2 linked regions of the Sphaerisporangium rubeum genome follow. The protein of the gene in region 2 interacts with the protein of the main gene of each other region in a pairwise test. Links are inferred from orthologs where the notes say so. Each region holds a gene or a part of one and is shown on either strand. Other genes may lie near its edges.

Region 1 (3,046 bases), 240 kb from region 2 along the record:
TCGCGGCGCAGGAACGACGCGCCTGCGCTCTCCTCGCCGCCGAAGCCGAGGGTGCCGTCGAGCAGGCCGGGGACGAACCACTTGAAACCGACCGGGACCTCGTACAGGTCACGGCCGAGGTCGGCGGCCACCCGGTCGATCATCGAGCTGCTCACCATGGTCTTGCCGACCTGCGCGCCTGCGGGCCACTCGGGCCGGTGGGCCCACAGGTAGGAGATGGCGACGGCCAGGTAGTGGTTGGGGTTCATCAGCCCCCCGTCGGGGGTGACGACGCCGTGCCGGTCGGCGTCGGCGTCGTTGCCGGTGGACACCTGGAACGCCTCGCGGCCGGCGATCAGGGACGCCATCGCGTGCGGCGACGAGCAGTCCATGCGGATCTTGCCGTCCCAGTCGAGCGTCATGAACCGCCACGTGGGGTCCACCACGGGGTTGACCACGGTGAGGTCCAGCCGGTGCCGCTCGGCGATGGCCCCCCAGTACGCCACACTGGCCCCGCCGAGCGGGTCGGCGCCGACGCGCACCCCGGCGTCGCGCACGGCGTCCAGGTCGAGCACCGACGGCAGATCGTCGACGTAGTGACCGAGGAAGTCGTACCTGCCGGTGGTCTCGGCGGCGATCGCGCGCGCGTACGGCACGCGCCTGACCTCCTTGAGGCCGTCGGCGATCAGCTCGTTGGCGCGGTCCTGGATCCAGGAGGTGGCCCCGGTCTCGGCGGGCCCGCCGTTCGGCGGGTTGTACTTGTACCCGCCGTCCCCCGGCGGGTTGTGCGACGGCGTGATGACGACGCCGTCCGCGAGCCCGGTGGTGCGGCCCTGGTTGTAGGTGAGGATGGCGTGTGACACGGCGGGGGTCGGCGTGTAGCCGTCGCGCGAGTCGACGAGGACGGTCACGTCGTTGGCCGCGAACACTTCGAGCGCGGTGACCCGCGCGGGCTCCGACAGCGCGTGGGTGTCCACCCCGAGGAACAGCGGCCCGTCCACCCCCTGCCGCGTGCGGTACTCGCAGATGGCCTGGCTGGTGGCGAGGATGTGGTCCTCGTTGAAGGCCGTCCTGAGCGACGACCCCCGGTGGCCCGAGGTGCCGAACGCGACCCGCTCACCGGGTGCGGCGGGGTCGGGGTGCAGCGCGTAGTACGCCGTCACCAGACGGGGTACGTCCACCAGGTCGGATGGCTGCGCCGGCGTTCCGGCACGCTCGTGGGCCACGACGAACTCCTCGTCCACGCATTTTCCGGTCGAACGGGCACTACCCCGGCGGTCACCGCATCATTCGGATGATAAAGGTGACCGCCGCGACGCGGTGCGTCAGGGTAGCTTCCACTCGACCGGCGCGGCCCCCTGCTCCTCCAGCAGCGCGTTGGCCCTGCTGAACGGCCTGCTGCCGAAGAACCCGTTGCGCGCGGACAGCGGCGACGGGTGCGCCGACTCCACGCACGGCACCTGCTTGAGCATCGGCTTCAGCGACCGCGCGTCCCGGCCCCACAGGATGGCGACCATCGGCGTGCCACGGGCCACGAGCGCGTGAATGGCCTGCTCGGTGACCTCCTCCCACCCCTTGCCCCGGTGGGACGCGGGCTTGCCGGGTGCGACGGTCAGCACGCGGTTGAGCAGCAGGACGCCTTGCTCGGCCCACGGCGTGAGGTCGCCGTTGGACGGCTTCGGCAGCCCGAGGTCGGTGTTCAGCTCCTTGAAGATGTTCACCAGACTTCCGGGAAGCGGCCGTACGTCCGGTGCGACGGAGAAGCTGAGCCCCACGGGGTGGCCAGGCGTCGGGTAGGGGTCCTGGCCGACGATGAGCACCCGGACCTGGTCGAACGGCTGCTGGAAAGCCCGCAGCACGTGTTCACCCGCCGGGAGGTAGCGCCGGCCGTCGGCGATCTCCTGACGCAGGAAGTCGCCGAGCGCGGCGATGCGCTCTGCGACGGGTGCCAGAGCGGTGGCCCACCCTGGTTCGACTACTTCGTGTAATGGACGTCCGGTCATGCCGGGATCTTAGCCGCGCGCTCCGACAGCCGAGCACGAACGCCTGAGCCGGGTACCCGCCTGCCCCCGCGAGACGGGCACCCGGTCTGAGGTGCTACTTCACCGAGCCCGCGAGCAGACCCTGGACGAAGTAGCGCTGGAAGGCGAAGAACAGCACCAACGGGATGATCAGCGACAGAAACGCACCTGGCGCGAGGATGTCGACGTTGGTTCCGAACTGCCGCATCTGTGACTGAAGTGCCTTGGTCATCGGCTGCGCGTCGCTGTCGGCGAACACCAGGGCCACCAGCAGGTCGTTCCACACCCACAGGAACTGGAAGATCCCGAGCGAGGCGATGGCCGGCTTGGCCAGCGGGAACACCACCGTCGCGAAGATCTTCCACTCGCTCGCGCCGTCCATGCGCGCCGCTTCGAGCAGCTCGCGCGGAATGCCGGTGAAGAAGTTGCGCAGCAGGAAGATGGCGAACGGCAACCCGAACGCCACGTGGAACAGCACCACGCCGGGGATGGAGCCGAAGATCCCGAGCGTGCCGTACAGCTTGGCGATGGGGATCAGCGCGATCTGGATCGGCACCACCAGCAGCGCCACCACGACCAGGAACAACGCGTCACGTCCGGGGAACTCCATCCACGCGAACGCGTACCCCGCCATGGCGGCGATGCCGATGACCAGGACGGTCGCCGGCACCGTGATCGCCACGGTGTTCCAGAAAGAAGCGGTGAAACCGCTGGCCAGGATGTTGGAGTAGTTCTCCAGCGTGAGCTGCGCCGGCTTGGTGAGGATCGTCCACCAGCCGGTGGAGTTGTTGTCGGCGTCGCCACGCAGCGACACGACGAGCAGCCCGAGCGTCGGCACCAGCCAGAACAGCGCCAGCACGATCAGCACGACCTGCACGACGCCGCCGCCGAGCCGGTCCACGACCCTGCCGAGCGCGCCGCGCCGCACCGCGCCTGCGGCGCCGGAGTCGGGCCGGGTGGCGGTCATCGTGGTCATGTCTGCTCCCTACGGAACCGCCGGATGTTGAGCGCCATGAACGGCAGCACCAGGACCAGCAGGAAGATCG
Region 2 (3,082 bases):
CCGGGCCGTCGGCGGGGGTCGCGGCGCTGGCGGTCGGCACGACCTTCAACTGGCCGTCCGAGCTGATCCTGGTGGCGGCCGCCGTCGCCGTCGTCTCGCTGCCCGCCATGGCGTGCGTACGGCAGGCCGGGGGCTCCGAGGAGCGCATGGCCGCTCTTGTCATGATCGCCGTCGGCCTGGTCGTGCTGCCCACCGCGGCCCAGGTGACCTACGTCGAGCTCGGTGGTCTCGGCGGGCCGGGGCTGTCCGGGCTGTGGGCCGCGTTCGCCTTGGCCGCGCTCGCGGCGTTCGCCGCCGCCTTTGCCGCTGTCCGCTTCATCACGGCACGCTCCCGTGTCGCCGTCACGTCGACCGGCGCGGTCGATCCGTCCGCGAAGTTTCCCGGCCCCGCGGCGCTCGAAGGCGCCGCCGCGGCGCGGTCGTCCGCGAGCGGGCCGTCACACCGGGATGTCGGTGACGACCCGGTGCCGCTGGACGGCACGGCGTCCGGCCTCGGAGCCGATGGCGGCGCGCAGAGCCGTGCGGTGGACGGGCCGGTGGCGAGGCTCGTGGCGGCCGGGCTGGTCGCGGTGGTCGCCGGGTTGTGCGGCATACGGCTGCTCGTGCCGTCGGCGACCGGGCTCCCGCTGGTCGTGCCGCTGGTGCTGCTGGCCGCCGGGGCCGCGGTCGCGGTGAGTGCCGCCGTGCTGCTCGCGGGCCCTCATGCGGGGCTGTTCGGCCTGTCGTTGTGCTTCCCCGCCGTGCTCAGTGGCTTCCTGCTCGGCACCGGCATCCAGGTGGGGTGGCTGCGCGCGATCAGCGCCTCCGGCACGGTCACGTCCCAGGCCATGGTGGACGGTTTCGTCGGCGCCTTGCACGTCTGGGCTCTGGTCGCGGGTTTCGTCGTCGTGGCCATCCTGGTGCTCGGCGCTCTTCTGCGCCGCCGCGACCCGGCCCCCCGGCCGGCGCCTCCGTCCCCGGACCCCATCCCCTCCTCCACCGCCGGCGCGCACATCGCGCGCGCCGGGGACACGGTCGCGTTCCCGGCCGTCCCTCCCGGTTCGTCGCCTGCCGGCGGGGAGGACCCGCACGCAGACCCTCGTGGACATGAGGATGGGGTAGGCGGCGGGGGCCGGTAGGCTGCGGGCAGGCTTCCCCTTTCGCCGTGGGCCCCTGCCGGGGTGGCGATCAGTTGACTTAAGGAGATTCTCGTGTCCGAGCGCACGCTTGTCCTGATCAAGCCCGACGGTGTCCGCCGTGGGCTCATCGGGGACGTGATCGCCCGAGTCGAGCGCAAGGGCCTCAAGGTCGTCGCCCTGGAGCTGCGCACACTGGACGCGGAGACCGCCAAGGCGCACTACGCCGAGCACTCCGAGAGGCCGTTCTTCGGGGAGCTCGTGTCGTTCATCACCTCCGGCCCGCTGGTGGCCCTGGTCCTGGAGGGCCCGCGCGCGATCGAGGCGTTCCGTGCGCTGGCCGGGGCCACCGACCCGGTGAAGTCCGCTCCCGGCACCATCCGCGGCGACCACGCGCTGGAGATCGGCGAGAACGTCGTCCACGGCTCCGACTCGCCCGAGTCCGCCGCGCGCGAGATCAAGATCTTCTTTCCGGACCGCTTCTGAGCGATTCCACGACGGCCCCGGTGTGCTGACGCACCCGGGGCCGCGTGCTGTGTTCGCCCGGCCTTCCAGGCGTCGTGGGGCTTCGCCGGCACGGTGTTCGTCCGGTCGTCCCGGGGTGGCGTGACACGGTGACGCCAGCGGGAGACGGCGGCGTTTTCGCTGGTGGAGGCGGGGAAGCGATCGTTCAGGGCCCGGTTGTGCGGGTGGGTTTGAGTGTCGGGTGGGGCAAGATTTTCCCCGGGCTGGCGGCTCGTTGCCCTCAGGAGTGGGTACGTCACGTTACGATTCGAATGCGAATCGTAATCTCTCGCGACTCACCTGAAGGAAGGTTTCCTTCCCCATGGGCAGCAAGCTGGCGTTCCTCGGCCGTGACATGGCCGTCGACCTGGGCACGGCCAACACGTTGGTCTACGTGCGCGGGCGCGGCATCGTGCTCAACGAGCCGTCGGTGGTGGCCATCAACACCACCACGGGCAAGATCGTCGCGGTTGGCATCGAGGCCAAGAGGATGATTGGCCGGACGCCTGGGAACATCGTGGCGATCCGTCCGCTCAAGGACGGCGTGATCGCCGACTTCGACGTGACCGAGCGCATGCTGCGCTATTTCATCCAGCGGGTGCACAAGCGGCGTCACTTCGCGAAGCCTCGCATCATCGTGGCGGTGCCGAGCGGCATCACCGGCGTGGAGCAGCGCGCGGTGAAGGAAGCCGGTTACCAGGCGGGTGCGCGGCGGGTGTACATCATCGAGGAGCCGATGGCGGCGGCGATCGGCGCGCGGCTGCCGGTGCACGAGCCGACGGGCAACATGGTGGTCGACATCGGCGGCGGCACCACCGAGGTGGCGATCATCTCGATGGGTGGCATCGTGACCAGCCAGTCCATCAGGGTGGGTGGTGACGAGCTGGACCACGCGATCATGGCGTTCGCCAAGAAGGAGTACTCCCTGATGCTCGGGGAGCGCACCGCCGAGGAAATCAAGATCGCCATCGGCTCGGCGTGCTCCACCGGTGACGACCGCCACGCCGAGATCCGGGGCCGTGACCTCGTCAGCGGCCTGCCGAAGACCGTGGTGGTCTCGGCGGACGAGATCCGCCGCGCCACCGAGGAGCCGCTCAAGCTGATCATCGACGCGGTGAAGACCACTTTGGACAAGTGTCCTCCCGAGCTGTCCGGCGACCTGATGGACCGAGGTGTCGCGCTGACCGGCGGCGGTGCGCTGCTGCGCGGCATGGACGACCGTCTGCGTGACGAGACCGGCATGCCGATCCATCTGGTGGAGAACGCTCTGGACTCGGTGGCGCTCGGCTCGGGCAAGTGTGTCGAGGAGTTCGAGGTGCTGCAGCAGGTGCTGGTGCCGGAACCGAGACATTGACCGGCGCGCCGAGGAAGCGACGACCCCGATGAGGGACACCCGCCGTGCGCGGACCACCCTTGGCCTGCTGCTGGCCGCGTCACTCGTCCTGATCACGATCGACCACCGG

The links.
Region 1: the proteins of ndk (region 2) and BJ992_RS08205 interact in binary tests that used the Escherichia coli proteins (3 or more experiments, as listed by UniProt). The link is inferred for Sphaerisporangium rubeum from one-to-one orthologs.

Annotation. Positions count from the first base shown.
Region 1 is NZ_JACHIU010000001.1:1,929,816-1,932,861, forward strand. Bases 144-2,875 are described here. They hold BJ992_RS08205 (uracil-DNA glycosylase), read right to left. Parts: upstream 1,983-2,875; coding sequence 1,305-1,982; downstream 144-1,304. Other genes in these bases: pgm (phosphoglucomutase (alpha-D-glucose-1,6-bisphosphate-dependent)), read right to left, coding at 144-1,223; BJ992_RS08210 (carbohydrate ABC transporter permease), read right to left, coding at 2,077-2,875. Also shown: more of pgm, read right to left, coding at 1-143; more of BJ992_RS08210, read right to left, coding at 2,876-2,976; BJ992_RS08215 (ABC transporter permease subunit), read right to left, coding at 2,973-3,046. UniProt on the Escherichia coli protein: Excises uracil residues from the DNA which can arise as a result of misincorporation of dUMP residues by DNA polymerase or due to deamination of cytosine.
Region 2 is NZ_JACHIU010000001.1:2,166,815-2,169,896, forward strand. What follows is about bases 128-2,895. They hold ndk (nucleoside-diphosphate kinase), read left to right. Parts: upstream 128-1,190; coding sequence 1,191-1,601; downstream 1,602-2,895. Other genes in these bases: BJ992_RS09280 (hypothetical protein), read left to right, coding at 128-1,118; BJ992_RS09290 (rod shape-determining protein), read left to right, coding at 1,942-2,895. Outside these bases: more of BJ992_RS09280, read left to right, coding at 1-127; more of BJ992_RS09290, read left to right, coding at 2,896-2,973; rod shape-determining protein MreC, read left to right, coding at 3,002-3,082. UniProt on the Escherichia coli protein: Major role in the synthesis of nucleoside triphosphates other than ATP. The ATP gamma phosphate is transferred to the NDP beta phosphate via a ping-pong mechanism, using a phosphorylated active-site intermediate.